Regions from separate parts of the Halobacillus sp. B23F22_1 genome, predicted to be linked through region 3. Evidence: riboswitches for the same ligand, from Rfam matches in the RefSeq annotation. Region 3 holds a riboswitch; each other region holds the start of a gene.
What was found. Region 3 has a riboswitch for cobalamin ahead of metE (5-methyltetrahydropteroyltriglutamate--homocysteine S-methyltransferase). Riboswitches for the same ligand answer to the same signal wherever they lie in the genome.

Region 1 (11,047 bases), on a different contig from region 3:
ACTCAGCCCCTGGACAGGCGGGAGATTATGAGGCTGTCCGTAGTCTGTGACGAGAATACAAGACTTTGAGTCCAGTGTTTGAATAGATTCAGCCATTTGACGAATTGTAATATTATTAAAATCTTCCCCGCAAGCTAAATAACATTTTTCAATATAGCATCCTTGAGACGACAGTTTCTTCTGTAAATCCATCGGAATTTGGGCAATGCCTAAGTCAGCATGCTGAATCAATATCCGCCTCACCCCGATGTCTAAAGCTTCTTCTACTAAAAGATCAACTTCATGGGGAGAAAGGTGTCCTGTTGCAAGAACGGCATCGTAAGAAGCAATTAAATACAGAATTCTCTTGACTTCATCCTTCACTTCATTACTTTCATTTAGAATCGTTAAGCAAGAATCAGAATCGCCAAGAGGATTTTCACTATTGAAAAATCGTTCCTGACGATATTCTGCAAAATACTTGGCATGCTGTTCCGCTGATATGGTTGGCATCCAGATGATTTTTGCCCCCATACGCAATGCCATATCTACTGCATGAGAAGACAATCCGCCTGTAAAAAGATTACAAACTAAACCTCCATAGACTTTCATGTCTGGCATTTGGGAGCGAATAAGGGTGGCTCGATCATAACTGACTCCTTCATGCGCTTTTATTACCAATCCCTTCATGCCTGCTTTCCTTGCTTCTTCTACGAGTTCCCAATCGGTCTGGATCCTTGGAAAAGCACTAGGAGAGCTATGAACATGAAGTTCATAAGCTCCCTTTAATAATGGATGATATGTGTTTTGAGCCTTACTTGGAATATTCATAGCTTAACGCCTCTTCAAAAAACAGATGAAGTTCTTCGACTAATGCAGTAAACTCAGGATGATCACTGTACATAAAATCGTTATGCATCCCATTTATTTCATAATATTTCTTCGGACAAGAAGCCCTATTGTACAGGGATAAAGATTCTTCGACCGGATGGAGCACATTATCTTTACCGTGGGCTACAAACAGCGAAGTATCTTCCATGTTTTCAGCCGCTGCCTCCGCATCCAACTCAAGAATCGAATCTGTGAATTGAATACGAGTCTCTCCCCCGAACCCTTTCTTAGAAGCCAGCTCTTTTTGCACGTATTCGCGCGTAGGAGGGTCTAAAGGATAGTGTAAAAATGGATCTGCAGGTTGTGATTCTCCAGTCGTTACACGTCTTATTCGATCTTCATATACGACTTCCAAAACTTTAAGCCAATTTTCATAAGAATGGATAGTTTTCAGCCAGCGCTCTCCATTATAAAAACCATTCAGAGCGGCAACTGCTGCCACATCTTCTTTCTCTGCTGCACGAACAACATTCGATCCCCCCATGCCCCATCCAATCAAGCCTATTCGTTCATGATCAACTTCACTTTGAGCGCGCAAAAAGGTCAAGGCATTCCGAATATCAGCCACCTGTTCCTCAAGGATGACACGAGCAGGGTCCCCCTCGCTGTCAGCGAATCCTCGATAATCAAAGCCGAAACAAATATATCCTTTTTCCGTCAAAGCCTGGGCAAACATTTTTGGATAGAATTCATTTACTCCTTGATATCCTGAATTAGCAATAATCCCCGGATGGTTTCCTTTACTCTCATAATTGTCGGGCAAGTAAATGGTCCCCTGTAACTTGTAGCCTTCACTGTAAAATTGTACGGATTTTTCGATCATCATTCTCTCTCCCTTTATAAATTAAGAATTCAATGCCTGGTCAAATGAATGCTTGAATTTTTGACATGCATTACTTAAGTGTTGGTACATTTCCTCCCTGGCTTGTTCTCCATTGCCCAATCGAATGGCTGTATAAATGCGTTCATGCTCACTGAGTACTTGAGCCCGCTTTTCGGAAATTCCCATATTTTTCTTAAGGGAAAAACGAATTGCTTTGTCATAGAGAGTAGTAAGGTTCTCGACACTGTGAACAAGAATCGGGTTATGGGAAGCTTGTGCAATAGCATTATGAAAGGCAATATCCTCTTTATCTCCCACACGATTATCATGCTGTGAACTGCGAAGCTCCTCCAGTTTTTTCTTAATGATTAACTTATCATCAGCCGTGCCACGTTCAGCGGCCAGGCGAGCAGCTTCGGTTTCTAGAATGATCCTTGTTTCCAGTAAGTTTAATATTTCCTCCGAATCTACGAATTCAAATTGTATTTCTTCTATTAAATTAGTTAAAGAAGCTGCCTGTATAATACTGCCTCCACCTTGCTTCGAAACGGTTAATCCGCTTGCTTCGAGTACGCTTAACGCTTCTCTGACTGGAGTACGGCTGACCCCAAACATCTCGGAAAGCTGCTTTTCGGTAGGTAACCGATCACCAGGCTGCATATTCTCCTTATGGATGTATTCTTTGATACGATCAAAAACCTGCATCGACACTTTTTTTCGTTCTATTTTCATAAAAGAGGATCATCCTTTCTTTATGAAACATTAGAATCTCTGCTAATATTTCTTGTCTCCTGAATTGAAGTCAGCCAGCCTGACTTAGCGGCAATGATAATAAGCACCGCACTCGCTCCCAATAAAATGAGAGAGAATAAACCACCAGTCCCGGCCATCATCATGATAGGACCAAAAGTAATAATTAAAATCTCGACTGGTACCATGCCGATATATCCTAAAGCGTAGTCGTCCAGGGTACTGCTTTTAGTTTTGGGATCTACGATTCTCAATAAGGCAATTCCCATGGCGACGGTTCCTGTACTCCATCCCCATCCAAAAATGGCATTTTCAAACCAGTGACGGTGGAAGACACGAGGTGCAATAAACCTGAAAATACAGTAGGCCCATATCACTCCAAAAATAAAGAGAGCTATAAGAGGCCAGGCATAAGCTGCTACCACAGCTAGATTAATAGATGTAATCCCAAACGCAACAATCAAGTCTGTTGCCGTTCCACTTATGCGGTCAATTACACGTTTGTCCACATATTCATTAGCTTTGGTTGTATTTAAGAACAATTGAATCAGTAAGCCGACCACGAATGAAAGGCTTAGTAACGGGATGCTGACTTGCGGGAATATCGCTTGTATTCCTTCCTGTAAGAAGTAACTAAACATTACAACAACAGCAAGTAAGGCAATGTGGAAAAATAATGGGTCCACCGAATTGCTGGAAACAGTATCACTACCCGATGATTGACGAAGATTAGCAGGAACTAACCCCGTTCGTAATTCATTTGGTAAATCCTCAAAGTCTGAAATGAAGTTGGTTTGATTATTCCGTGCGTTCATTTTAATTAGCAGCAGACCACCGAGAATAGCACAAATCAAACCAATGGTAGCTGAAGTATAACCAAGAGCTGTGGCTTCTTCCCATCCAAGCCCGCTAAAAGCTTCACCTACGGCTGCGGCCGTTCCGTGGCCACCGAGAAAACCAGCACCAAGAATCAACCCAAACCCGCTCGGAATATCCCAAAGGTTAGCTAAAAGTATGTAAGCAATCATCGCTCCCCCGCCCCACATAAGCATGGTCAGGAGCATCGAGTATATCCACATATTTCTTACTCGTCCAAACGTTTGCTTCCAATTTACTTTAGCCGCTCCTATTGGAATCGCACCAAAAATAACAGCAATCAATACGGTTGGATAATTACTCACGAGACTTGAAAAAGGGAGCAGATCAAATCCATTAGGTCCCAAAGTCAACCCCGCCACTCCCGCTATGATACTAGCTGGAATAAATAACTTTTGTACAATTTTAAGCTTTGCCCGTAATATAACCCCAACTAACAATAAAACTGAAATCAATCCTACATCAATGGCTAAATCCCATATGGACAATTTCTTACCTCCTTAACGCTCAAAAAAAGAAAGCGCTATCATAATTTGTATGATAAATATACAACATGATAATCGACCGTGTAAATATAAAATATTAATAAATTTCAAAAAATTTTAATGCAACCCATTTGTAACCTCTCATATACACTTGCTAAAAGGAACGATGAGATTTGCACCAATTTTAACGCTCTTTAGAAATATTTGTTTATTTTCAAAATTTTTGTTATATTGAAAAAGTCAAAACTAAATAAGATTTTGATTAAGGTGCGGCTAAGCGCTATTCGTGTTTAACTGCTTAAAAGGGAAATCGGTGATAATCCGATGCTGTCCCGCAACTGTATTTGGGAGCGAACTGGAAGGCCACTGTTCTCGTTATAAAACGAGGATGGGAAGGATCCAGGGAGTGTTGATCATAAGCCAGGAGACCTGCCTGTTTCAACGAACATCAATACCTACGAGGATAGGGGGTGTTAAGTGCGAGTGGAAAGAGTATGGCAAGGTATGTCTCCTTATGATACTTTCTCCGGATAACTGTGATCTCAACTTAACAACTTCTCTTGGAAGTTGTTTTTTTAATGGCTTTATTTCTATTTGACTAGAGGTGTATATTTTGAGCGCTTCCATTGAGTTTTACGTAAATGAGTTCAAATCACGTATTATGAACTACATGGTTTCTTCTGTTCCCCGTACCTTAGAGACGGTTTATGAACAAATTAAAGAAGAGCTTATTCAACAGGACGACGGTCATCAAGAACTTAAATATCTCGAGCAAGCCTATGTGTTTGTCCATAAAGAAATAGTAGGTAAGCAGTTGGTATTAAAAGATTGATATTTCCCTTTTTGAAAGCGTTTACTATTTTGAGCAATTAGGAGGATTCTAATGCCAGAGCAAACAGCCTATAAACCCGGCTTAGACGGGGTAATTGCAACAGAAACAAAGCTTTCTTATTTAGATGTTGATGCTGAAGAAATTGTCCTTCGAGGATATGATCTGATTGAGCTTACTCAAAACAAACAATACCTTGATATCGTTCATCTATTATTAGACGGTGAATTGCCGGAGAAATCAGAGCGTTCCTCTCTTGAGCAGGAATTAAGAGCAGAATATAAACTCCCGGATCGTTTTTTCTCTTTGTTCAGCAAGCTTCCAAAAGAAACTCACCCGATGGATGCCCTGCGAACAGGAATTTCCGCGCTTTCAGGATATGAGAAGAATTTAGATGAACGCAGAGAATATGAAATCAATCGAACCGCTCTCCGCCTTCTGGCAAAAATCCCTAACATTACAGCTAACAGCTACCACATTCTTCACGACGAAGCAATTGTAGAACCAAAACTGGAACTTCCTTACAGTGCTAACTTCTTATATATGATTACTGGAAAAGAACCAACCCCGGATGAAGCTAAATATTTTGATCAATCTTTAATGGTGTACAGTGAGCATGAAATGCCAAATTCAACATTCACAGCCCGCGTGATTGCTTCCACAAATGCTGACATTTATGGAGCTCTAACCGGGGCAGTAGCTTCTTTGAAAGGAAACCTTCACGGTGGTGCAAATGAGGCCGTCATGCACATGCTCTTAGAAGGAAGAACGACAGATGGATTCCGCAGTCTTCTCTACGAAAAAATAAAAAACAAAGAAAAAGTGATGGGTTTTGGTCATCGTGTTTATATGAAGAAAATGGATCCAAGAGCGGCGCTGATGAAGGAAGCACTACGTGAACTTGCCGCCGAGCGAAAACGCGATGATCTTTTTGGGATGTGTGAAGCAGGAGAACAGCTGATGAAAGAAGAAAAAGGTCTGTATCCGAATTTAGATTATTATGCGGCGCCTGTTTACTATTTGTTAGGCATCCCGATAGATTTGTACACCCCGATCTTCTTTGCGGCACGAACCCTGGGGATCTGCGCCCACGTGGCTGAACAGTATTCCAACAACAAATTGTTTAGACCAAGGGTTATCTATACCGGTCCGCGCGGCCTGCATCCTTAATAGTAAAACGTCCGGGCTTGCCCGGCCGTTTTCATCAATATTCATTACATAGATTTGAAAGGTGGAGATGAAGATGTCAGAAGTAAAAGCAGCTGCACCCCAAACAGCAGACCAGGTGTTGGAGCGTATCGCCGAATATGCTGTTTATGGAGAAATAAACAGCGAGGAAGCTTTAGAAACGGCACAATATGTATTAATGGATACGTTAGGTTGTGGTTTTTTAGCCCTGCGCTATCCCGAATGCACGAAGCACTTAGGACCAATTGTACCGGGAACAGTCGTACCGAATGGCGTACGCGTTCCAGGAACGTCTTACGAACTTGATCCCGTCCACGCAGCCTTTAACATAGGCTGTATGATCCGCTGGCTGGATTACAATGATACATGGCTGGCTGCAGAATGGGGTCACCCTTCTGACAACTTAGGCGGAATTTTAGCGATTTCTGATTATATCAGCCGCAGACGTATAGCTGAAGGAAAGAAACCACTGAAAATGGATTCGGTTCTTGAAAATATCGTTAAAGCCCATGAAATTCAAGGGATTCTGGCCCTGGAAAACAGCCTCAACCGTGAGGGACTGGACCATGTGCTCTACGTAAAAGTTGCAACCACGGCTGTTGTAACTGCTATGTTAGGGGGAAGCAAAGAAGACGTGACCAATGCCGTTTCACAAGCGTGGATCGATAACTCCAGTCTGCGGACTTACCGTCATGCACCGAACACCGGATCTCGGAAATCGTGGGCAGCCGGAGATGCCACAAGCCGCGGGGTACGACTGGCCTTGATGACGATGAAGGGAGAAATGGGATATAAGACAGCTTTATCTGCTCCTGAATGGGGATTCCAGGATGTTCTTTTCGGCGGCAAAGAGTTGAACCTTGCCCGCCCTTTTGGCTCGTACGTGATGGAGAACATACTTTTCAAAATATCATACCCCGCTGAATTCCATGCACAGACTGCAGCTGAAGCAGCGATCGAATTGCATGAGCAAATTAAAGGTAGAATCCAGGACATTGAACAAGTAACGATTACGACCCATGAATCGGCGATTAGAATCATTGATAAAGAAGGACCGCTTTATAATCCGGCAGACCGTGACCATTGTTTACAATACATTACTGCCATCGGCCTGCTTTATGGAACGTTAAATGCGGATCATTATGAAGATGAAGTAGCCCGCAACCCTGAAATCGACCGTTTGAGAAACGTAATGAAAACCATAGAAAACGAACAATTCAGCAAAGATTATCTAGATCCTGATAAACGGTCGATAGCCAACGCTGTTCAAGTATTCTTTAATGACGGGTCCCACACTGAACAAGTAAGTATAGAATATCCAATTGGTCACCGACGACGCCGTGACGAAGGCCTGCCGCTGCTTTTAAATAAATTCCGGGAAAACCTGAAGACACGCTTCCCCTTCCGTCAAGTCAATCGCATTCTAAATGTATGTGAGGATTATGAAGAATTAAGAAACACACCTGTTGATCAATTTATGGAGCAGTTCCGAATATAACTCAACTATGTAAGGAGGACTAAAGATGTCATGGATTGTTGAAGAAAAATCAACTCAGCCAGAACGAGCAGAAGCCTTTAAACGATTAATCGAACAAGAAGAATTATTAAAAATCCCCGGCGCCCACGATGGAATGTCTGCTAAAATCGCAAAAGATGTCGGTTTTAAAGCTATCTATTTATCTGGAGCCGCCTATACAGCCAGCCGGGCGCTCCCTGATCTCGGTCTCATTTATTCCAACGAAATGGCTGAAAGAGCACAAGAATTGATCCGAGCTTCAGACCTCCCTCTCCTCGTCGATATTGATACGGGATATGGCGGAGTCATTAATGTAGCACGTGCTGCGAAAGAAATGGTGGAAGCAGGAGTGGCTGCAGTGCAGATTGAAGATCAGCTGCTGCCAAAAAAATGCGGTCATTTAAACGGAAAAAAACTGATTGAACCTGAAGAAATGATGCAGAAAATCCGTACAATTAAAGAAGTTGCTCCAACGCTTGTCATCGTAGCACGGACAGACGCAAAGTCAGTCGAAGGTATGACAAAAGCCATCGAGCGTGCTAATCAGTATGAGACAGCCGGTGCCGATGCCATATTTCCAGAAGCCCTGACAAGTGAAGAAGACTTTCGACATGCTTCATCCGCTATCAATGCTCCCTTGCTGGCAAACATGACGGAGTTCGGAAAGACTCCCTATTTTACAGGAGAAGACTTTCAATCCTTTGGCATGAACATGGTCATTTATCCAGTTACTTCCCTCCGTGTGGCAGCTAAAGCCTATGAACGAATTTTCACAGAGATTTTAAAGAACGATACGCAGCAAGAAAAGCTTGATGATATGCAATCGCGTGAAGAATTGTATGAAACTATTAAATATTATGATTATGAAGCGTTAGATGAAAAAGTAGCAAAGACAGTACTGCCGGAGATTGGCAAAGAAAATAAATAAGTAAGTTGTTTAAACCTAATTAAGGAATGAGCGACTAGACGTGCCCCTGATGAAAATAGAGTTTTATCAGGGGTATTCACTACTATAGTAATGAAGAAATCAATCTTGTCTGCACTCATTCTCTTACTAGCTTTAACTTCCGAGCTAAGTGAACCAGTGAAGAGGCTGCGGATTTGTATTTTCATACACATGTTTCACTTCGGTATATTCTTCTAATCCTTGTTTGCCAAGCTCACGACCGATACCGGAGGACTTATAGCCTCCCCATGGAGCTTGCGCGAAATAAGGGTGGAAATCATTTATCCATACTGTTCCCATCCGAAGTTCCCCTGCCACTCTCTCAGCCTTGCTTATATCATTTGTCCATACTGCTCCGGCTAATCCGTACTTAGAGTCATTCGCTAAGCTTACCGCTTGTTCTTCGGTACTAAACGTTTCTATGGTCAAGATCGGGCCAAAGGTTTCTTCCTGTACAATTCTCATCGAAGAAGTACAATTTGTAAAAATCGTCGGCTCAAAGAAGAATCCGTTCTCAAGCACCTTGGATTCTGGACGTTTTCCACCGACCATAAGAGCAGCACCTTCCTGAATCCCTAGTTCTACATAGCTCTCCACTTTTTCACGGTGTTCTTTTGAGATCAGCGGTCCTGATTGCGTAACATCATCAAATCCATTTCCCAGCTTAATTTCCTTCGTTCGTTCAACCAATGCTTTCACGAATCCATCGTGAATCGTATCCTGTACGAGCAATCGTGCTCCGGCTGAACAAACCTGGCCGGCATGAAAGAAAACAGCATTCATTGCTTGGTCCACAGCCGTCTCAAAATCAGCATCACTGAATACAATATTCGGATTTTTACCCCCCAGCTCCAGGGCGATTTTCTTAAAGTTTCCAGATGCAGCCGTCATGATTTTACGGCCGGTCTCCACTCCGCCGGTGAACGAGATCAGATCTACATCATGACTTTCTGCTAGCAGCCGGCCCGTTTTGCCTCCTTCTCCTAACACCAGGTTGGCTACTCCCTTTGGGACACCTGCTTCTTCGATAAGTTCTACTACTTTGATCGTCGTTAGCGGCGTAATTTCACTCGGTTTGATTACTAGCGTGTTACCTGCTGCAAGCGCCGGGGCTAATTTCCACGAAGCTTGTAACAGCGGGTAGTTCCATGGAGTGATCTGACCGCAGACCCCGACAGGTTCGCGGACAACCTTACTTTTGGAATCGGGTAATGGAGCCTCAATGACTTCTCCTCCATCCTTATCAGCCAATCCGCCGTAATAACGGAACACTTCTGCAATATCACTCATATCATCTATGCTTTCTGTCAATGTTTTACCCGAATCCAATGTTTCAAGTTCAGCCAGTTCCTGCTGATCACGATCGATTAATTCTGCAACTTTTAATACGATTTTCCCTCGTTCGGCTGCCGGGGTATGTCTCCATTCTCCATTTTCAAAAGCTTCTTTGGCAGAAGTGATTGCGGCCTGTGTATCTATTTCATTTCCCTCTGGAACTTCCGCAATGATCTCTTGATTGAATGGATTAATGATGTTTCTCGACTGTCCGTTTACAGCCGGCACCCATTCACCATTAATGTACATGTTTTTCTTAATCATTCCTCTATTCCTCCTTTAAAAACCGTATATCAAAACACCTAGAACTCCTGAAAGCCCGATTACCCAAGCGGGTGACACTTTTTTGTATAGCAGAATCATCGCTAACCCCATAATCATATATTGGGTAAAATCTGCGGTTGTTGAAAAAATTCCATTCTGAAGGCCCATTCGAATGCCTGCATAAAGAATCAGGGCAGTAATGACTGGATGAATGCCTTTTAAACTTCTACTCAACCAATGGGTTTGAGAATGATGTGAGAGGAACTTGATGAGCAACAGAATGAGGAGTAAGGCGGGCAGTAAATTACCTCCTGCCGCGACGATCGCTCCTTTAATTCCTGATGTTTGGTAACCAATTACTAAGGCTGAATTTGTGGCAATCGGCCCAGGAGCTGATCCGGCAATGGCAATAATATCAGTAAATTGTTCTTGGGAGAGCCACCTGTGTTTATAAACAGCCTGTTCCATTAGCGGAATCATCGCATAGCCCCCGCCAAACCCAAATAATCCAATAATAAAGAACTCGATAAAAAGATGAAGCAAGAGCATCAATATGAACTCCTTAGTTTTAGCAAAGCATGATAGAAACAGCCCGTTAAAGCTCCCCCGATCATCAGAAAAACAGGAGAGATAGAATAACTAAAAAGCAGAGCAATGGCCAATAAAAATAATAGCAGCGTGAAGCGATCACTAATTGCTCTACTGCCAATTTTAAAGGCAGCAAATATAATAAGTCCGATAATGGCTGGCCGGATTCCTTTAAAGGCGTCCTGTACAACGGATAAATCCTGATAAGTTAAAAAAAGATACATGAGTAAGATAATGATCAGGGCTGAAGGAATCAGCATACCGATCATCGCAGCCAGAGCCCCGCCAAGCCCTCGCACCATGTATCCGATATAGATCGCTGAATTAACAGCAATGGACCCTGGGGCAGATTGGGCGATCGCAATAACTGTAGGTACATCTTCAGTTTTAAACCTTTTTTATGAACAATTTCGCTTTCGATGTGAGGAATAATGGCAACCCCTCCTCCAAACGTTACAGGGCTGATCTTTAAAAAGGTTAAAAACAAGTCTAATAGAACCTTTGGAGAGCCTCTTGAGTACGAGTGACCTGAAACTACAAAGGGATTATTCTCCACCTAACACTCTCGTGCTGTGAG
Region 2 (11,047 bases), on a different contig from region 3:
TTTACTCAAGCTTTGCCATTAGGAAAGCAGTGTTTGCAAAAGGCCTTCACATTACGAAGGTTTCAAGATTCCATTTTGGTCAAAGGAACACAAAAAGTGCCGACTCCTGCGGTATGAGGTCACTGAAAAAGTCCTATCTAATTTAAAGAGCGTCACGAATCGCTTATCTGTGGACGCTTGCAGCGGCCACGGCCTCAGCGAACTTGGTCAAGAAGATCACTTGACCAAATGGATCACCGGCTCGCGCTGTTTCCGCGACGCACCGGACGTGCTAGTGTCGATGTTGGCCACAGGACGCGGCCGGTTTTAATCGACCAGGCGTCCTCCCCGAAAGCTCCTCGTGGCATCAATGATCAATCTAAAACCCATATACGTTGCCTGGCTAAATCACTAATGTGAAAACGAATCGTTAAACTTATGTAGGAATAGAAGGTAAAATTCTCTTAATAGTTATAAGAAAAGCGTCCTGTGGGGAAATAAAATTCCCCACAGGATGCTTTTTAAATTATCTTTAATCGACCTTTAGTTTTTCAGTGGCGTCAGTGGTATTTGTCCGCACGGGCGCACAAAAAAACTTGTAGGAAAACAAGGGGTTTCTCTACAGACTGAGGCTGCCTCTTCATGAGGCGGCCTTTTTTGGTTTATAATTCTAATACTTCCGGAGTTTTTTCTCCAATATTCATTAAACGTATGCTTTCCGGATAAATTTCAAGAACGATATAATCAGGATCACCTTTGCTCGTAAACCAGCGTTCCATTTCCTCACTCCAAAGCCAGTCTTTTATCTTTTGATCATCCCGAATTTTAGCCTGACCTTCTACTTCTAAATAAGCATCTCCAAACCCTTCACCTTCATATCCAATTAAGATATGAACATTAGGGTTTTCTTCAATTTCTTCCGCTTTGTGTGTTTCTTTATTCGTAGGGGTGTAAAAAGTAAACTCATCATCATTAGAGAATGTCATGTAACGAGAATGAGGCTTTCCTTGTTTCACTGTAGCCAGCGTTCCAATTTTATGTTGATCCATAATATTATAAATCTTCTTCTTCAGTTCTTGTTGGTCCAATGCTATTCTCCTTTCAATATGAAAACTTGTTCTTAGTTTTCCTGTTGAAAAGGAAATATAAACCTCATAATGCGTAAGATTTGTTTTTACATTTCTCCATCAGCATTTTAGCTATTTTTTGATAAACGTCTGCATCTATACCCGGAGCGAATTCTTCTGGAAGATCATCTAAGTCATTGTAAGGTTTGTCCTACATCGGGATCGTATAAACTTAAGAACATAGGTGAATTCATTTATGTCCACTCCTTTTCTATTCGTTCCATATATATAATATTCTGTAGGGTATTCATTCATAAAAGCAGCTATTGATATGAAGAAAGAGTTTTGTGCGTTACACTTCGTAGAAGGACTATAAAAAGAAAAATTTAAAAGAGGGAATGGATTGGAGAGAACTATAAACGATGAGAACCGGTAATCCTGTACTCAAGAATGAAGCATTCAGCCGCTCTAAAAACTCTAGCAGCACGATGACACTTGGTGGCACTGTTTTTAAGACAAGTATCTTGTTGTTATTTTTACTAGGAACCGCTGTTTACACATGGTATCAGTACTATCAAGGTGTGGACATAACTATGATGATGATAATCGGGGCAGTGGGAAGCTTTATTGTTGCATTAATTACGGTATTTATTAAAAAAGCAGCGCCTGTTACAGCCCCTATTTATGCGGCACTTGAAGGCTTTTTCCTTGGAGGTCTTTCCTCATTCATTGAAGCAAGCTATCCAGGTATTGTGATTCAGGCGGCTGCATTGACATTTGCTGTGATGGGAGGACTTCTCTTCCTTTATTCAACACGCATCATTAAAGTTACGAAAAAGTTTCGATTAATGATCATTTCGGCAACGATTGGCATCTTTATCGTTTATGCCGTAAACATTTTATTACGCATTTTCTTACAAGCAGAAGTACCTTATCTGCATTCAAGCGGAGCTATCGGTATCGGAATCAGTATATTTATTGTTGCGATCGCAGCTTTAAATCTTGTTTTGGATTTTGATTTTATTGAACGAGGTGCTAAACGAGGTGCTCCTAAATACATGGAGTGGTACGGGGCTTTTGGGCTTATTATTACACTTGCCTGGTTATATATTGAAATTCTCAGGCTGTTAAGAAAAATTCGACGTTAACAGCTCCACGAACTCAGGGATTTCCCTTTAACATATTTCCGTAATATTTGTAACATAATTGAAATATAACCTTTAAAAATATTCGGATTTGTATTAAAATGAGGGAAGATGCTGGGAGGATCATAATGTTCGACAAACTGATTCATCATAAAAATAAATTCATACTCATCACTGTGTTATCATTCGTCCTGGGCGGTTCGCTCTTTTTTATAAATTCCACACCCACTCGTTCTGAGAAGCCGGCGGAAATTACACCTACAATCTTTGTGCATGGTTTTAAAGGCGGCCCTGGTTCCTTTAATACGATGCTCAAACGTTTTGAAGATAATAATTGGGGAACGAAGCGGATGATAATTTACGTTAAATCTTCAGGACATGTACGTGTTCGAGGAGGCATTCCTCATACGATGAATCCATTCATCCAGGTTATTTTTGAAAATAACCGTGCAAGTGTAGCTGACCAGACAAATTGGATGCAGCACATCATGACAAAGCTTAAACATGACTATGCTATCGATCAAGTAAATTTAGTCGGGCACTCTATGGGGGGCTTAGCTTCTACAAACTTTTTATTAAACAACCAAGAAGGCGACTACCCTGACGTTAACAAATTAGTAGCTATCGGCAGTCCCTTCCTTGGCATCGGACAAAGTGACTACTTCACATTGAATACGGGAGAAGCAGTGGTGGATTTACAAGTGGAATCAAATGCTTTAACGACGATGATTAATAATAAAGCGAACTTTGATGAAGATGTGCCGGCTTTATCTATTGCCGGGGTTGTTAATGAAGAAGATTTAGAGGAAGACCACTGGGATGGCCTAGTCACAAAGCAAAGTGCCCATGGTTTGCAAAATATTGTTCCAACAAGAAACTTTCATCAGGAAACTTTTATAGATGAATTCTCGACTCATTCAGGGCTGCACGAACATCCAGGTGTAGATGAATCGGTAGCTGAGTTCTTATGGAGTATCCATTAAATACGAAAAAGCCGCAGCATCTGTATTGATCTGCGGTTTTCTTTTATAGATTCTTATATGTAGTCATGACCACTTCACCAATAGCAGCAATCGTCTGGTCCTTAAAAGATAAAGGTACACCTTTACCGTCAGGGTGACGATAATAATAACCGCTTTCAATTGGTGTATAACCTAAACCTTCTAACTTAAAAGTTAACGCTTCAGGAAGCTGAGTTGTCCCCGTCTTCTCAATAAAGTACTGGGCTGGATATATATTCACATCGACATCTCCAGCACCTGTGTAAACAACGAACAAGTCACTTGGTTTTTGTGCAATCCACTGCCCTTTTGAAAAAAGTGAAATTCTTAGTTTTTCAAGAGCAGAAATACCTTCTAGATGAACACCGAAGATGTCTAAAATCATTCTTCTTATTTCACCGGCAGAGATCCGCTCCCCGTAGTCTTGAAGGTAAAGATCCATCACTTCCACCTTAGATAAAGACTTTATAACATGCTCGTCTGCCTTCTGATCATTGGAACGTAAAGCTTTCAGAACTCGTTTCGTCACTTCCTCCGTATACACCTATTACCAACTCCTCAAGATGATACTCGCCATTTATTATACTAGAAAACGATGGCTGACTATAGATTAAAGGTACGTTTTATAATCTCTGCCGTTTCAACTGCGCTCTTATCCCTCGTTTTTATTTTCACATATTGTGCGGCCAACAGCGGTCACTTACAACTTCCTCCCCTAACTCAAGGGACCCCCGGGCAATCCCCATTGATGATTATCACTACGTTCTATTAACTGCAATTCTCCTTTATTGTTAAAGCACAGAACACTAGATCCAGGTACGATTATAGGTCTTGTCCCTATATGCATTCGAAGACCTAAGACATATCCCACAATAACTACTCCTTTTCAAATATAAATACCCACATGAACGTTAACGCTTGTTGTAATTCTCTAGGAAACGCTGTGACGTCCATTCCCTCTGCTTCTCTTTTAAACACACCATGTCCATCAATAAGCTTCAAGCCATTTTCTAACGCCAACTGTTCAAACTCCCACGGCATCATCGTATTACAAATTACCTTTTCCCCATAAACCCGACGGTAACTATTAATTCTAGGCTTCGCTGTTGGACCAAGTACTCCTACACATAGTTTCCCACCCGGTTTGAGGACTCGTTTCATCTCTGTTATCCCTTGATAAGGAACCTCTATCCACTCCAGGCAGTTAACCGCCATAATGGTATCAAAGCTTTCACTTTCAAATGGAAGTTGAACGATGTCCCCTTGCACAAAACGCAGGGTGTCGTGTGCAAGTCTTGATTTAGCCAATTCAATCATGTCTTCAGATAGATCTAAACCCGTTACTTCAAACCCGGCTTGTGCTAATTTATAAGAACCGTAACCGTCTCCGCATCCGAGATCGGCTATAGAATTGCCAATTTTTGCATGTTTCTTTATTAAAGGGATGATCGTTTTCCTGCTTCCGCTATCCCACATATTTTTACTATTTGCGTTCCAAAAAGAAGATCGTTCGTCCCACTGTTTTTCTGCTTCTTGATGCCAATTAAATGCCATTGCTCTACCTCCTGTTTATCAATCTCAAAAAAATCTCACCCTTCAATTATTCGATAGAACTAAGTATTTCTCCTTTATTTTTGTCCTTTCACATGCAAGTGCGCATCAAAAATGGTTGCACATTCCATTAATCTCCGTTATGCTTAGAACACAATATAAGCTAACATTAATTAAAACAAACACCATATATAGTATCCGCGAACAAAAGATGCCACTAGGCTTAATAGGGAATCTGGTGAAATTCCAGAGCTGCCCCCGCAACTGTAATCGCTCTTAAATCGGCAATCACCCACTGTGTGTTTCACGGGAAGGGGCCGGAGTAGAATTGAGCGTAAGTCAGGAGACCTGTCTTCATTCGCAGAAGTTTCAACTTCTTCGGGGATTGAGAAGATGAGACGATGGAATGAAGGCAGTTTCACTCTTTATGAGTCCTCTTTATTCCATGGTTTCATCCGCTCATTCATAGAGTGGATTTTTTTATGGATTAAATTTCTATTTATCATAGAGGAGTGATGGTATTGAGTACAATTGTGACGTCGTACTGGCAAGAATGGCTAAAAGCACAGGAGGAGAATTTTCCTGCACTGCCAATGAAACGAATCATCGAAAAATCAAAAGAGATTAAAGGAACCCAAAGCGAACAAGCTAAAGCTTTAATATTGGAATGCTTAGCAGAAATTAGTGAAACAGCTCCTAACTGGACGTACTTAGCCAGCAGCATTCACTTACAGCAAATGTATGAATCTTCGATTGCTAACCGCGGCACCGTGAAGGCATACCAAGGTTTTCATCATTTAATCGAAACGTTGGTTCAGGAAGATATCTATGACCCGAATCTACTTAGTCTTTATACAAAAGAAGAAATGGACGAACTTGAAAGAGCAATCGTTCCCGATCGTGATAGATTATTTACTTATATCGGGATTAAGACACTTGGCGATCGTTACTTAGCCCGTTCAAAATCCGGACTGGTCTATGAACTTCCCCAAGAACGGTTCATGGTTATTGCAATGGTATTAATGGCACACGAAAATACAGCCCGGCGTTTGGAGCTGGTCAAAGAATCTTACTGGGCCTTAAGCCACTTATACATGACAGTAGCCACTCCGACGCTTGCTAATGCCGGAAAGCGTTACGGTCAATTAAGCTCCTGTTTTATCGATACAGTAGACGATAGCCTGCAATCCATTTATGACAGCAATACCGATATTGCGAATTTAAGTAAACACGGTGGCGGTATAGGGGTATATCTAGGAAAAATCCGCAGCCGAGGCAGTGACATCCGAGGATTTAAAGGTGTTTCCTCAGGGGTACTACCTTGGATGAAACAATTGAATAATACCGCTGTTAGTGTAGATCAGCTTGGCCAGCGTCAAGGGGCAGTGGCCGTCTATTTAGACATCTGGCACAAAGATATCTTTCCGTTTCTTGACAGCCGATTGAACAACGGGGATGAACGCCAACGTACACATGACTTATTTACGGGTGTATCTATTCCTGACCTCTTTATGGAAGCTGTTGAACGTCGCGAGGACTGGTATTTGTTTGATCCTCACGAAGTACGAGACGTTATGGGCTTTTCATTAGAAGATTACTATGATGAAACGCGTGGAAACGGATCCTTTAGAGAACGTTACCAAGCCTGCATTGAAAACGACCTCCTTTCTAAAGAAAAGGTCCCAGCTATTGAGATCATGAAGCGAATCATGATTGGGCAGCTGGAAACGGGGACTCCTTATATGTTCTATCGTGATGAAGTCAACCGTATGAACCCAAACAGCCATAAAGGAATGATTTACTGCAGTAACCTTTGTACGGAAATCACTCAAAACCAAAGTCCGACTACTCAGGAAGAACAACGGGTTGAAGATGGAAAGATTATAACCGTTCAAACACCTGGCGATTTTGTTGTCTGCAACTTATCAAGCATTAACTTAGGTCGTGCCGTTCCTAACGATGTCCTTCCACGGTTGATCCCTATTCAAGTGAGGATGCTGGATAATGTTATTGATCAAAATACAATTCCGGTTCTGCAGGCACAGCTTACAAACCAGTCTTACAGAGGAATCGGATTAGGTACGTTCGGCTGGGCCCACCTGCTCGCTCAGAAAAAAATCGCCTGGGAATCAGACCAAGCGATTGATTATGCTGATGAAGTGTACGAGGAAATTTCCTACTATACGATTAAGGCAAGCAGTGAACTTGCCAAAGAAAAAGGAAGTTACCCTCTCTTTGAAGGATCCGACTGGGACTCGGGGAAATTCTTTGTTAAACGAGCGCTTGACCAAGACACTTCTCATGACTGGAAAGAGCTTCAGCAGGATGTGCACCGTAATGGCATAAGAAACGGGTATTTAATGGCGGTAGCACCGAATTCCAGTACATCCTTAATAGCTGGAAGTACGGCTAGTATTGATCCGATTTTCAAGAAGTTCTATTCCGAAGAGAAAAAAGATTTTAAAATTCCTGTAACTGCTCCTGACTTAAGCCCGGACACTTACTGGTATTACAAATCAGCTTACGATGTGGACCAGCATTCTAGTATTAAACAGAATGCCGTACGCCAAAAGTACATTGATCAGTCCATCTCTTTCAATCTATACGTCAAGAACACAATTCAAGCGAAAGAATTGCTCGCTTTACACATCGACGCGTGGAAGTCAGGACTGAAAACTACTTACTACACCCGTTCTACTTCCAGCCAAGGTGAATTTGACGAGTGTGAAAGCTGCTCATCTTAAGGAGGAAAAATAATGGATCATGCACTACAAAAACGAAAGCTCGTGGACCATCACGCCCCTAACGCTTCAACAGGTATCGTTAATGGCAGAAGCTCGAACGTTTTAAACTGGGATAATACTCGATACTCTTGGGCGTACCCTATGTATAAGACGATGCTGGCAAACTTTTGGATTCCCAGTGAAATAAATATGAGCAACGATTTAAAGCAGTGGCCCGAGCTATCAGCCCAAGAGCAAGCTTCTTTTAAAAAAATTATAGGTTTGCTCGCGTTCTTAGATTCGATTCAAACTGATTACTCCGGAAAAGTAGCTGACTATTTAACCGACTCAAGCGTTTCAGCTCTCATGCAGGTGCTCGCTTTTCAGGAAGTCGTCCATAATCAATCTTATTCCTATGTACTATCTACTCTTGTAGATCAAAGTGAACAAGAACGAATCTTCGAGTATTGGAAGCATGATGAAATCCTTATGGAAAGAAACCAATTTATAACAGACGGATATGAAGAGTTTGCCAATGATCCAAGTATAGATAAATTCTTAAAATCCGTAGTTTATGATGTTGTATTAGAAGGGTTATTCTTCTACGCCGGCTTTGCATTCTTCTATAATTTAGCTCGAAACCAAAAGATGGTCTCTACAAGCACGATGATCAACTACATCAATCGAGACGAGCAAATTCATGTAAACTTATTTGCCCACATCTTTAAAGAAACATTAAATGAAAATCCTCAACTCGACCGTGAATGGTATGAGAGTTTCGTTACTACAACTTTTAAAGAAGCTGCTGAGCTTGAAATAAAATGGGCTCAGCACATCATCGGAAACGAATTTCCAGGAATTCCGATTCATGATTTAGAAGACTATATTCGCTTTATTGCTAATAAACGATGCAAATTAATGGGCGCTGACAAACCTTATCCAGAGTATGCTGAAAATCCTCTAAAATGGATACGTGCTTATCAAGAAGTCGATGAAGGGAAATCAGACTTCTTCGAACAAAAATCCAGACAATATACGAAGGTCTCTGAAGATAATGGATTTGATGACCTTTAAAACTCTGCTACCCCTCCCGAACCACTTTGAAAGTGGTTCGTTTTTTTATGTAAACTTTCCTAACACGAAATAAAAGATAGGTGTTGATTTTTCTGATAATTTGGTTTATAGTAAGATTTATCATTACTTTATATGTTAGAAAAGTTAACACAAATTAAAAAGGAGGATGTCAACCATGAAAAAAGTAGAGACCATTATACGCCCCGAAGCTTTTCAATCGCTTCGCGAAAATCTTGATATTATGGGTGTTAAGGGATTAACCGTTTCAGAAGTAGCTGGCTGTGGTCAGCAAAAAGGACAGGAAGGAATCTTCCGCGGCAACCGATATGAAATCAAACTATATCCTAAAGTTAAGGTTGAAATGGTTGTCGATGAAACAGAGATAGAAGATATTATCGAAGTCATTACAAATACATGTGCAACAGACAAAGTGGGAGACGGTAAAATTTTCGTTTCTACGATTGAGGAAGTCTATCGAATTCGTACCGGTGAAAAAGGAAAAGCTGCCCTTATTTAATTTTATTCGGAAGGATGTCATGAACTAATGAAAAAAGTAATTCCATTATTATTACTAACCTCTCTAAGTTTTCCTGTAGTGGCAAACGCTCAGACCTCCACTACACCAGAAGCCGTTTTAGAATCTGTCGATATGGTTTGGATTATGATCGCTGCTTTTCTTGTCTTTTTCATGCACGCAGGATTTGCCATGGTCGAGGCAGGATTCACTCGATCTAAAAACGCATTAAACATCTTAATGAAAAACTTTATGACGATGTCAATAGCTGCTATTCTCTATTTTATAGTTGGATATGGCATTATGTTTGGTACCTCTGGGGGAGGTTTTATAGGTCTAAATGGATTTATGCTTAGCGGTCACGAAGACCAAGTTGGTTTCTTTGTCTTCCAGGCTGTTTTCGCTGCTACATGTGCTACGATCATCTCAGGTGCTGTAGCTGAACGAATTAAATTAAGCTCGTACTTAATGATTACTGTTGCTATGACGGCTTTCATCTATCCAGTCGTTGGTCACTGGGTATGGGGAGGCGGATGGTTGGCTGAGTTAGGTTTCGTAGACTTTGCTGGTTCAACCGTTGTTCACTTAACAGGCGCTCTTGGCGCCATTGTAGCTGTCATGTTCTTAGGACCGCGTTTAGGGAAATACAGTGGTGGTAAAGTCAATGTTATCCAAGGTCATAACATTCCGATCGGTGCGCTGGGTGTATTCATTCTTTGGTTCGGTTGGTTCGGTTTTAACGGCGGTAGTACGCTGGCTGCTGACCCTTCAGCAATTCCGGGCGTAGTTGCAACTACCCTTTTATCTGCTTCAGCAGGTGTTGTTGGTTCCGGAATGTATTCCCAATTAAAGTACAAGCGTATTGATGCTTCACTTACATTGAACGGGGCTCTAGCTGGGCTAGTAGGTATTACAGCAGGTACAGGAGACTTATCACCTATTGGAGCCATCATTACTGGTGCCATTGCAGGGATAATCCTTGTAGAAGGTGTTCAATTGCTTGACCGTAAACTTCACATCGATGATCCAGTCGGAGCGATCGCCGTACACGGCATTTGCGGGGTGTGGGGTACACTAGCAGTAGGTTTCTTCGCCCTGGAAGGTGGTTTATTCTACGGCGGCGGGTTTGACCTTCTTTCCATTCAAGCGATAGGAATTCTAGCTGTTATGGCATGGACCATGGGAACCTCCGCGCTTGTCATCTTTGTTCTTAAATCCGCTTTCGGTATACGCGTTTCTCGTGAAGAAGAAATCTCCGGATTGGACTTCGCTGAGCATGGCTCAAGTGCTTACGAGTCTTCTAAGAGTATCTTCAATGAGAATCCAAATGTTACGGACGTAGGAAAAGACTTTGGTGTCGGCTTGTTAAATAGACTTGATAGTTTAGAAAATAAAAAAGTAAAATCTAAAGAGCGTACAGCTCAATAAATCGCCATTTAAAAACCACCTCAAACTGAGGTGGTTTTTAAGTCTGTCGAAAAAGCGCCGCTTTCCGCGGGGCAAGACGGATGTGTTCTCTTTAACATAAATAATCCGAACTGATTTCTACACAATCATTCGGATTATTTTATGTTTTATTCAGTTTTGTCCCCTGCTCTTCTTCTCTTCAATTATATATTTTATTTTAAGAAAAGTAATCGAAAATACCTTCATCTCATGAGAAGCATTTAGCTTCCCTTTTGACACCTCTTTTACGTAAAAATGTTCACGCATCGGCAGTCGAATTGTCCAATTTCCTAGCGTTAGGTAAATGCCTTCATCGCCTTTTCCCCCTTTTCTTCTTTCGCTCGTTAAAATCAACCCACGTTCTCTATCATGAAGTAGACGCAGGACCCCCGTCATTATTCCTAATGGCAACGGTAAAGCTATATTTAAATACCTTTCTCTCCCATTAGCATGAGAAGAGTAAAGAGCCGTGAAAATAGAATCTCCCGTCTGTTCATTTTTCCTAGTCCAGGCCCGGACGCCTTCCCTTCCATCTTGGTCATCATCA
Region 3 (11,047 bases):
ATGTATCCATTATTGATAGTCGGGAACGTGCTCCAGCCGGGGCAGAGCCTGATATGTTTCTTGATGAAAACGGAAATGTGATCCCTTTTGCAGAACGACATATCAGCGGAGATGCAGTCGGTGTTCCTGGCACGTTAAAAGGGCTAATGACCGCCTATGAGGAATGGGGTACGAGGCCTTTTAATCAACTCATTAACCCTGCAATTAAACTTGCCAAAAAAGGGGTAGAGGTAAATAATGTTCTTGCGGATGCCATCGATGATAATCAGTATGAATTAGGCAGAAGTGCAGCGAAGGATGTGTTTATGCCAAATGGTGAACCATTACAGGAAGGCGATTTATTAGTGCAGGAAGATTTAGCTAATACTTTCAAAGAAATAAGGAAAAGCGGGCTTGATGCCTTTTACGGTGGTGAAATTGGTCAGGCGCTGGCAGACACCGTTCAAGAGTTTGGCGGGAGTATGACCAGCCAGGATTTAGCCAATTATGAATTATCGATTGATGAGCCTGTAACGGGCACGTACCGGGGTTATGAAATTGTTTCGATGCCGCCGCCAAGTTCAGGCGGACTGACGGTACTTCAAATGTTAAAAATGTTAGAAGGCTTTGACTTTAGTGCGTACGATGCAAGGTCCCCTGAAAAGTACCATCTACTGGCAGAAGCAATGCACCTCGCCTATGCCGATCGAAATGCATATATTGGAGATACACAATTTGTGGATGTACCTATGGAAGGTATGTTGAATGAAGAATACTTAGCAGAACGTGCTTCACTTATTGAATTCGGCCAGGCAAATGCAAATGTCGAACCTGGAGATCCATGGGCTTATCAGGATGGAGAACCTGAAGCGACGGTGCAAGAAGAGGATGACCGTGAAATTGGCGAAACGACTCATTTCAGTGTAGCTGATAAATGGGGAAATCACGTGTCCTATACGACAACGATTGAACAAGTATTTGGTTCTGGCATAATGGTTCCTGAATATGGTTTCATGCTGAATAATGAGATCACGGACTTCAGCGCTGTGCCAGGCGGTCCTAATCAAGTTGAGCCAAACAAACGTCCAATGAGCAGTATGACCCCTACGATGGTATTTGAAGATGGCGAACCATTTATGACACTCGGTTCACCAGGCGGGCCAACCATTATTACTTCTGTCCTTCAAACTCTCGTAAATGTCATCGATTATGATATGGAGTTAAAAGATGCCATTGAGGAGCCGAGAATCTATAGTGCTTCTCACCCTCAGATCAGATGGGAAGAAGGTGTACCAGCTGATGTTCGAGCTACTATGGAAGAATGGGGACATGAATGGCAGTCCAGTCCAGGAGAAATTGGTAATGTCCAGGCTATAAAGATCCTGGAAGATGGAACCTATAAAGGTGCTGCCGATTCCTCTAGAGCGGGTACGGCAGTTGGTTTAGATAAAACCGCAGGCAAGCCGGTGAAGAAATAAAATATTTCATTAAAAAAGAGAACCGCATTGTACTGCGGTTCTCTTTTTAACGTTGTGATTCTTTTAAGGCATACAACGGAACTTCTTGTATTATGTTTGGCTGATCCATCGGGTGAATTCGAGCGGTTTCATTTCTTTCAATGACTTCTTCAATATAGACGTGTCTGTCCTCATGGGTGACATCGATCATTTCAGGGGAGTGGAAGATTTCTTTTGCTCGTTCTTTATTCATACTTAATGTCCTCCTTTACCAAGTCGTTATGTTATTCTCACCCGAACCTATAGATCTATTCGTGAGGTGGTAAAGATTATAAGGAATTTTTACAAAGCGTTTCTATATGATAAGTTAATGTTCGGATCATTTTCTCATACATGAAGGTGGCAGGATGTAACAGATGGTGCAGTGCCATGCCATCAACTAACGCATGTAACCGATCAATTTCAACATCTAGATCGAGATTTTCTTTAAGAAGGTCAAGAGAGTAGAGGAGCTCGATGACATTCCTTAATCCTTGATGCATTTCGGAATAAACGGTTTCACTTAGTGCTTCAAGCTTCGCATCGACGAGCGTTTTGGCAGAAAAAACAAACCATACCTCCATTTCAATTCGCCGCTCTTCATCCACAGGCAATAACTCGCATATCGCTTCAGTTACCATCTCCAGCGGGGAGCCCTCATAATTTTTTCCTTCAGCTCGTTGTTTTACGCGTTCAGATACAAGCTCCATCGAAAATAATAATAACTCTGATTGAGTTGAAAAGTAGTGACGTAAAGCACCTACTGATAATCCGGCTGTTTTTGCAATTTTTCTTACAGTAGCTTGTTCTAATCCATCCTCTACAATCACTTTCCAAGTGGCTTCTGCTATTTGTATTTTTCGTTTATCATGATCAACTAATTTTGGCATAGATATATTTTAACACAATTGTATTAAATAAATAAATCTGGTATTATTTAATACAGACGTATTATAAAAAGGGGTGCTGATTTGATTGGTTGGTTGATTATTGTCTGTGAAATAGGTTTTTGGGTATTTGTCTTAGCAGGGTTAATTGCTAGATATCTTTTCAAGAAAGAGAAGCTGGGCGCTTTGCTGCTTATCTGCACCCCCATCGTAGATATTATTCTGCTAGCTGCCACTGTGGCTGATCTTAAAAATGGGGCTGTTGCTACTACCGTACATGGAATTGCAGCTGTTTATATCGGTATTAGTATTGCATATGGTCATCAACTGATCCAATGGGCAGATGAGAGATTCGCTTATTGGTTCGCAGAAGGGCAAAAACCAGATTCAAAGAAAAAATTTGGGATTGAACATGCGAGAAAGGAACGGCAGGGCTGGTACCGCCATGTTTTGGCGTGGGTCATTGGAGGAGCACTATTAGGAGCTATTATTTTATATATTAATAACTCTTCTCAGACGGAAGCGCTGTTTCGCACGCTGCAGGTATGGTCATTCGTTTTAGTTATTGATTTTGTTATTAGTTTCAGCTACACCTTAATGCCGAGAAAAGAAAAAGGGATAAACGTTTAAGTTGAATCTGGGAATATATTTGAAAAATAAATAAAATCATCCGAACGATTTTTAGAAATCTGTTCGGATGATTTATGTTAAAGGATATACATCAGTGCTTCGAGAAAATACTCCATATGCTGTAGGTCTTCGGCTCGCGAAGGTCCCACAGCAGTTTGCGGCACGAGCTGCGAGTATACAAAAGCATGCCTTTTATTCTTTCAATCCAATTTCTTATTTAATTTTTATTAGAATGTAACATCTTGACCGTAGTAAGCTGCTTCGAACAATTTCTTCATTTCTTCTAGAGACGTTTCTCGCGGATTCGTTCCTGTACAAGGGTCTTCCAAAGCATTCTCTGCCATTTTATCAACGTGTTCTTTAAACAGTTCTTCAGAAACGCCGAATTCTTTAAGTGTATTGGGTACATCCATTTCGCGATTCAAGTCACGAACCCAGGCGATTAATGAATCGACCAGCTCTTTATCTGAATTTCCGGATAAGTCAATTCTTCGTGCGATCGCTGCAAAACGTTCTTCAACTTCACTGCGATTAAATTGAATGACATAAGGTAAATAAATTGCATTCGCACAACCGTGTGGAACTTCAAAAGTCGGCCCGCTTTTATGAGCCATGCTGTGGACATTACCCAGTACGGCATTTGCGAATGCCATGCCTGCCATCGCTTGAGCGTAATGGACTTGTTCACGAGCTTCCTGGTCTCCATTATAGGAGGACAGCAGGTGATCTTTTAAAATTTCAGCTGCCTCGATTGACAACGAATTCGTAAAAGTAGTACGCGGTTTAGCTACATAAGCTTCGATGCTGTGAGTTACTGCATCCATTCCGCTGTAAGCCAGTACTTTCTTAGGCATTGCTTCCACCATTACGGGATCAATGATGGCAAGGTCAGGGGTAAGTTCAAAGTCCGCCAGGGGATATTTTACTCCAGTTTCTGAATCTGTAATCACAGAAAGGTTAGAAATTTCAGAAGCCGTTCCACTTGTCGTAGGAATACCGGCGAATTTTGCTTTTGTTCGTAACTCCGGTAAGGTAAACGGCTGAGCCATATCTTCAAATGTTAAATCAGGATGTTCGTAGGAAATCCACATCGCTTTCGCTGCATCCATTGGGGAACCGCCGCCGATTCCAATGATCCAATCAGGCTGGTACTCATTGAGAACAGGAAGATGATCCTGAACGAGCTGAGTAGAAGGTTCTTGTGTAATTCCTTCAATTACTTTTGTTTCAATGTCAGCTTCAGAAAGATTTTTTTGAATTGTATCTAAGTTGCCGTTTTCTTTGACGGAGCCCCCGCCAATTACTAAAACAGCTTTTTTACCTTTAATGGATTTTAATATATCTAGCGCATCTTCTCCGAAATAAATATCGCGTGGTATAGTAAATCGATTCATGTTGACTGCCTCCAGTATTTCTAGTTTATGTGCCGGTATTGGCCGGGCATATTACGTTGTCATTCACGAGAATTAGAATAGTTAAACATACGGATCGTCTTTTTATTGGTAAGAGGAAGGCTGAATAAGCTCAAGTTCTTACTAGAAAAGCCTGCAAATTTTTAATGGATCATGTAAAATTGGTGCTAAGTATACCTATGGAAGTGATTAACGTGTCTAAGTTTATCGATTTAATAAGAGAATCTCATTTTTTAGGGGGAAGAACCTTAAAAACGGGAATATCAGTATTTGTAACCGCACTGATCTGTGGTTTTTTTAATTTACCCGTGGTATTTGCTGTCATTACGGCTATCGTAACTATCGAACATACAGCCGCTGATTCGATTAAAAAAGCAGCCATTCGCTTTCCCGCCTCAGCGATTGGTGCTCTTCTAGCTACTGCTTTTTATGCTGTATTTGGGAAAAGTGCTCTAACATTCGCTCTAGCGGCCATGTTAACGATTGCCATTTGTCACAAATTAAAGCTGGATGATGGGATATTGGTTGCTACGATTACAGCAACGGCTATGATTCCTGATTTTCAGGATCAGCATATCGTGTCGTTTCTGACGCGTCTAGGAACCACATCGATCGGAATTGTCGTTTCAACAATCGTAAACTTCTTCTTGCTGCCGCCAAATTATACTTCGCGGATTTTTCAAAGCATAAATGATTTGTACGGACATTCAGCTCAGCTGCTCGAACGGATCGTAACTGCAGAAAAAGGAGCATCTCAGGAAAAGACCAGACACATTAACCGTTCTTATCGTCAGCTCACAGCTCATTTAGAAAAAACGTTTCAATTGTCACAGTATCAACGAGAGGAATGGAAGTACCACAAGCATACAAATGAACAAATGCGGGCTTTTCAATTTTCGCAAAGAAAGCTGGGTGCTTTGCAGCAGATTGTGTTTCATTTAGGCAACCTTCAATACGTACAAGCGAACCTTTCAGAATTTAAACCTCATGAACGCAAACTGATTGAGAAAGTGACCAATTCATACACGGAGATTTTAAAGGATCCAGCCCACCACATGAGTGAAGAGCATTTTACAGCCGTTGAAAAGCTGGATGATTTATTTTGGAAATGGAAAGAGAACCATGTGGAGCAGGAAAATCACTTTAGACAGCATCTGCCTCCTCAGACTATTTTAATTTATGAACTATTGAGCTTACACGATGTTCTTGAGGAGATAGCAGAACTGTGTCATTCAAACCAACGTATTATTAATCGTTGTTACATAGAGTAAGTGGAAGAGGGCCAGTCTCATTGGAGGCTGACCCTCTTCTTTTATCCTCTTAGCCGTCTGGTCATCTTTTTGCCTGTTCAGTTTTCCAAGGGCTGTATTTTTAAGAGAAATGAGGTTTTTAACAAGTATTCTTCTTCATTCGAATAGGCATGTAGTAAGGTGCAGCAAACTTTTGAAAAGAGAGGAGGGACGGGATGATTCAAGTGGCAGGGGTTGTTTTTCAACCGAATGATTTAGGGACGATGGATAGCAGGGAGCAAATGATTATTAGGCAGATGGTGGATTCACCGAGTATGTATACTTATGGATCCAGGGATGAATTAATATTTGAAATCAAACTGAGGAAAGAAATAGTAAAGAGTGCAGAATTAATGAACGACAGTCAAGTTGAATTTGCTACTTTTGAAACCACCCGCAGTAATCCTGATTACTGGTTGTTCACGGGTTATGGAGCGCTGCGCCTGAGACCAGGTGTACGGCCTTCTGATGCGATAACGGATATTTTTACAAATAGCAGGCTTTATGCATTTGAATGTGCAGGAGCTATGCTGATCATCTATTATCACGCTGTATTACAAGTGATCGGAGAAGCTGCTTTTAATCGTATATTTCCTGACCTTTATATTTATAGCTGGCACGCGGATAGTGATCTCGGGCTTTATCCATCGTACATTAATCGCTTTTTACCAGGGGATGTCGTTTACTTTGATAATCCAGCTTTTGACCCCAGTGCCCCTCAATGGAGAGGGGAAAATGCAATTGTGGTCGGGAGGGACCTTTACTTCGGTCATGGAATTGGGATCATGACAGCGAAAGAAATGATAGAGACGCTGAATCGACTAAGACGCGAGGGGGCCATTCAGTCCGCGTACTTGACAAATTTAGTCGTTCGCCCATCCTTCAGGCACTTACAGCAGTTTGCAGTTATGACGAGAAATGGTCCTGTACGAAAATATCAGCCTGCAATGATTTTACATGATGAGAACTCGATTTCATATGATCGATACCGTTATTTCTTTAGTAAAGTGTTTAAACGCTGGTAGATGACCACAAATTATAAAAAAAGAGAAAACATAATTGATAACTAAGAAAGACCCAATCAAATTCAATTTGATTGGGTCTTTCGTATTTTACCCTTCTAATTATCCTTTGCTAGACTGTAACTTTTGTTCGATTTCTAATCGGATATTGTGCGCGGCTTTTACCATGTTCGTAAGGGCTTCCGTTGTTTCACTAACACCTCTTGTTTTTAGACCGCAGTCCGGATTCACCCAGAACTGGCGCGGGTCGAGTACATTTAATGCACGAAGAATGTACTTTTCCATTTCTTCCGCTTCAGGGACTCGGGGACTATGAATATCATACACTCCCAGTCCAATTCCTTTTTCATACGATTGCTTTTCAAAGTCAGCGATCAGTTCTCCGTGACTTCTTGCCGCTTCAATTGAAATAACGTCAGCATCCAATGCATCAAGTGTATGCATAATTTCCCCAAATTCGGAGTAGCACATATGCGTATGAATTTGTGTTTCATTCTTAACAGAAGAAGTGGCTAGTTTAAAAGCGTAGACCGCTTCATCCAGGTATTGCTGCTGTTTCTTAGGTTTAAGCGGCAAGCCTTCCCGTAAAGCAGGTTCATCAACTTGTATCATATGAATATGGTTTTCTTCTAAAGCTCTAATTTCTTTTTGCAGCGCTAAAGCAATTTGCTTGGTTACATCGAATTCGCTGATATCCTCGCGCACAAAAGACCAATTTAAAATTGTAATCGGCCCTGTGAGCATTCCTTTAACCGGCTTTTTGGTCAACGATTGAGCATAACTGATTTCCTTCACGGTCATCGGCTCGGTTAAAGCAACATCACCATAAATAATAGGAGGCTTCACGCAGCGCGAACCATAGGACTGCACCCAGGCATATTTTGTAAAAGCAAACCCCTCGAGTTTTTCACCGAAGAATTCGACCATATCATTTCGTTCAAACTCTCCGTGTATTAGAACGTCAAGTCCAATTTCCTCCTGACGTGCAATCCATTCTCTCATATTTGCTTCAATAAAGCTCTGATAGTCAGTATCCGTCCAATCTCCTCTGCGCCATTTAAGACGTCCTTGTCGGATTTCTGTTGTTTGCGGCAGACTTCCAATTGTCGTAGTGGGCAGTAAAGGAAGGTTAAAAAAGTTTTGATGAATGGATTGGCGCTCAGAGAAATGTTGTTCGCGTGTTGGTTCAACGCCTTTCCAAAATTCGACTTCCTTTTGTACATCTGTGTTATTTCTGATCTCAGACTGCCATAATTGTTCGCGGCATTCGGCTTGGAATGTCAGTTTTTCTTCAACCGTTTTTCTGCCTTTATTTAAGCCTTCTGTTAAAAGTTTAATCTCTTCCAGCTTTTGGTCGGCAAAGGCCAACGCATTCTTTAGTTGCGGATCTAATTCAGATTCCGTTTCAACCGTTACGGGTACATGTAATAAACTGCAAGAAGGTTGAACAATTAAGCGATCCTCATTTACGAAAGAACGCAGCGTTTCCAGCAGAGTCAATGAAGCAGAAAGATCATCTTTCCAAATGTTTCGCCCATTGATGACGCCTGCTGCCAACGTTTTTTCTGCAGGAAACCCGAAATTCTTTATTGCCTCCAGGTTCGCCCCTTGATCATGTACGAAATCAAGTCCAATTCCAGCTACGGGAAGAGATACAACTTCTTCATAATAATCAATGGATTCAAAATATGTTTGCAGTAATACGTTCAGACTGGAAAGTTTACGATCGATGGATTGATAGACATTCTTAAATACATTAATTTCATCCTTAGTCAGTGTTGTGGCTAAAATTGGCTCATCGATTTGTACCCATTCTGCTCCTGCTTTTTCTAGCTGTTGCAGGACTTGTATGTACAACGGTACGAGTTTCTCAACTAATCTCTCAAAGTCTTTGTCCTCAAAGCCTTTTGATAATTTTAATAAGGAAACAGGACCGAGAAGGACCGGTTTTCCTGTAATATCGAGCTTTTCCTTTGCTTCTAAAAAGTAGGGAAGCAGTCGGTTTTCTACTAGTTTTGGCTCCGAATCTGATGAAACTTCAGGAACGATGTAATGGTAGTTCGTGTTAAACCATTTTGTCATCTCTGAAGCTACAGCGTTTTTATTGCCACGAGCGATATCAAAATAAGTATGCAGGGAATTTTCGTCTTGCTGCTGAAAACGTTCAGGGATTAAGCCAAACATCACAGCTGTATCCAGGACATGATCATAGAGACTGAAATCTCCAACAGGGATTAAATCAATGCCCAGATCTTTTTGTTTCTTAAGGTCATAGAGTCTTAACTTTTCTAATTCAGTTTGAAGCTCTTGCTCACTTATATTTCCTTTCCAGTACTGTTCTAATGCTTTTTTCCATTCACGCTTTTCTCCAATTCTTGGATAGCCTAAATTTGAACTTTTTGTCATCCTGGTTCCTCCTTGTATAATAAAAAATCCATAAAAAAATCTCCCTTCTTAAAGAGAGATTGTTATGACAGCATATTTAAAATCGTCTGTTTAGACAGACTGATCCCATTACTTGTCCTAACACCTCCCTATTACCCGTAGGTTGTAGTGCGTCATCACCAGGCAGGTCTCCTGACTTAAGATCTTCACATTCCTGCGTCTTCCCATCTTTTATTCAAAAGAAAGTGACTTGCTGCAGGATGCTCCCTCTAACAGTGGCGGGACCGTGCCGGATTTTCACCGGACTTCCCTTTTAAGCTGAATAAGCTCTTATGAACTTAGCCAACACCTGAGTGATTTAAGATATTTAGTTTATCTAGCATGTGTATATAAAAAACCTCTCGGTGAGAGAGGTTTACACACGCACCTCTCTTATTTTTCAAAGCCTTCGCTTTGCTGGAATTAGCACCACAATCAAGTAGATCGGTTGCCGGGTTTCACAGGGCCAGTCCCTCCACCTCTCGAAATAAGAGATTCTATTGAATTGATTATAAGACTAGCATGGGAGGATGAAGCTGTCAATGGAGCATCAGGGTACCTGGTACCGAAAAGCTGTAAAAGAGCGAAGTGCCAAGTGGGAATTTCGGTACCTGGTACCCGGTACGCTCTTCGATTTTGTCCCAAGCTTTTAAAAGAATTTACATCGCCACTTCTTTTCCAGATTTTCTCGTTTCTTCTTCCTTTACTGGCTGAAGTTCGGTGATATGTGCTTTGCCTGGTTCGTTTAAGAAGAAACAAGCGATAAAGCAGCAAAACGCCATAATAGAAATTCCAAAAAAGAACAGCGAAGGATTCAGTACGCCAAGTACGGCTAGAAATAAAACAGAACCTACATTTCCATAAGCACCAACCATCCCGGCGACCTGTCCAGTCAAGCGTTTTTTCACAAGTGGCACCATCGAGAATACAGCACCCTCGCCAGCCTGTACAAAAAAGGAACACGTCATTGTCAATAGAACAGCAGCTACAATCGACCAATCGGACCCGATCTGAGCCATTCCAAGATAAGCGACGGAGGTAGCGGCCAACAAAATAATGAGAGTCTTCTTACGGCCAAATTTATCACTGAGCCAACCGCCTCCAGGACGGGCGATGAGGTTCATAAAGGCAAACGAACTGGCGATCATTCCAGCTCCGGCTACTCCCATACTAAACGTAGCTTCAAAAAACATCGGCAGCATAGAAATAACGGCTAATTCTGAGCCAAAAGTAATAAAATAAGCGAAGTCTAAAATAGCCACTTGTTTAAATGAATACTGTTCTTCTTCAGGGACGCCTTTTCGTAAATGATCACGGTTCACTATCCAGATTTTATATAAGTTATAAAAATACACAGCTGCAAGAACCACGTAAATGAACACAGCGATTTGGTTTGATATGAGTGAAGTATTGCTTAATTGCCACGTGATTAAAGCAAGCGCGGCATATAGAGGAATAGACATGAGCATAAGTCCAATCATGCTTCTGTAGCTGGTTACTTCCATCGCACCACTTCGCTTAGGTCTCTTAAATTCTTTACCAGCAGGCGTGTTCTCAACGGACCTGAAATAAATAAATGCATACACAATACATAAAAAACCAGTTAGAGCGATGGCCAGGCGCCAGCCATTTTCACCGCCAAATAACATAGCAAGAAGCGGCAGGGAGAAGGCGGCTGCTGAAGAACCGAAGTTTCCCCATCCTCCGTATATGCCTTCAGCAAGACCAAGATGTTTTTCCGGAAACCACTCGGATACCATTCGAATTCCGATAACAAACCCTGCTCCTACGACCGATAATAATGCCCGCGCCATAAACAACTGCCAGAATGAATTGGCAAAAGCAAACCAAAAACAAGGAATACTAACGGAAAGCAATAAAGTAGCATACACGTGCTTCGGTCCAAAT

Region 1: linked by a shared signal. The riboswitch ahead of ACGTNH_RS18045 (hypothetical protein) and the one ahead of metE (5-methyltetrahydropteroyltriglutamate--homocysteine S-methyltransferase) in region 3 are both predicted to bind cobalamin.
Region 2: linked by a shared signal. The riboswitch ahead of ACGTNH_RS19350 (ribonucleoside-diphosphate reductase subunit alpha) and the one ahead of metE (5-methyltetrahydropteroyltriglutamate--homocysteine S-methyltransferase) in region 3 are both predicted to bind cobalamin.

The regions. Positions count from the first base shown of each region.
Region 1 is NZ_JBIEKE010000003.1:632,582-643,628, forward strand. It holds gene ACGTNH_RS18025 (DUF6282 family protein) at 1-810, opposite strand, end outside; gene ACGTNH_RS18030 (alpha/beta hydrolase) at 794-1,693, opposite strand; gene ACGTNH_RS18035 (FadR/GntR family transcriptional regulator) at 1,715-2,425, opposite strand; gene ACGTNH_RS18040 (sodium/glutamate symporter) at 2,446-3,807, opposite strand; cobalamin riboswitch at 4,053-4,255, shown strand; gene ACGTNH_RS18045 (hypothetical protein) at 4,418-4,636, shown strand; gene mmgD (citrate synthase) at 4,688-5,803, shown strand; gene ACGTNH_RS18055 (bifunctional 2-methylcitrate dehydratase/aconitate hydratase) at 5,877-7,319, shown strand; gene prpB (methylisocitrate lyase) at 7,345-8,265, shown strand; gene betB (betaine-aldehyde dehydrogenase) at 8,410-9,879, opposite strand; gene ACGTNH_RS18070 (chromate transporter) at 9,898-10,431, opposite strand; partial or broken gene ACGTNH_RS18075 (chromate transporter) at 10,431-11,026, opposite strand; gene ACGTNH_RS18080 (NAD(P)/FAD-dependent oxidoreductase) at 11,016-11,047, opposite strand, start outside.
Region 2 is NZ_JBIEKE010000004.1:63,887-74,933, forward strand. It holds gene ACGTNH_RS19325 (pyridoxamine 5'-phosphate oxidase family protein) at 642-1,067, opposite strand; gene ACGTNH_RS19330 (Bax inhibitor-1/YccA family protein) at 1,469-2,194, shown strand; gene ACGTNH_RS19335 (alpha/beta fold hydrolase) at 2,320-3,174, shown strand; gene ACGTNH_RS19340 (hypothetical protein) at 3,218-3,736, opposite strand; gene ACGTNH_RS19345 (class I SAM-dependent methyltransferase) at 4,069-4,746, opposite strand; cobalamin riboswitch at 4,935-5,113, shown strand; gene ACGTNH_RS19350 (ribonucleoside-diphosphate reductase subunit alpha) at 5,259-7,487, shown strand; gene ACGTNH_RS19355 (ribonucleotide-diphosphate reductase subunit beta) at 7,500-8,540, shown strand; gene ACGTNH_RS19360 (P-II family nitrogen regulator) at 8,716-9,057, shown strand; gene ACGTNH_RS19365 (ammonium transporter) at 9,085-10,482, shown strand; gene ACGTNH_RS19370 (YndJ family protein) at 10,633-11,047, opposite strand, start outside.
Region 3 is NZ_JBIEKE010000002.1:998,403-1,009,449, reverse strand. It holds gene ggt (gamma-glutamyltransferase) at 1-1,457, shown strand, start outside; gene ACGTNH_RS12835 (H-type small acid-soluble spore protein) at 1,504-1,689, opposite strand; gene ACGTNH_RS12830 (TetR/AcrR family transcriptional regulator) at 1,766-2,365, opposite strand; gene ACGTNH_RS12825 (hypothetical protein) at 2,447-2,992, shown strand; gene ACGTNH_RS12820 (iron-containing alcohol dehydrogenase) at 3,220-4,386, opposite strand; gene ACGTNH_RS12815 (FUSC family protein) at 4,599-5,675, shown strand; gene ACGTNH_RS12810 (protein-glutamine gamma-glutamyltransferase) at 5,870-6,718, shown strand; gene metE (5-methyltetrahydropteroyltriglutamate--homocysteine S-methyltransferase) at 6,818-9,121, opposite strand; cobalamin riboswitch at 9,266-9,469, opposite strand; SAM riboswitch class I at 9,530-9,633, opposite strand; gene ACGTNH_RS12800 (NarK family nitrate/nitrite MFS transporter) at 9,799-11,047, opposite strand, start outside.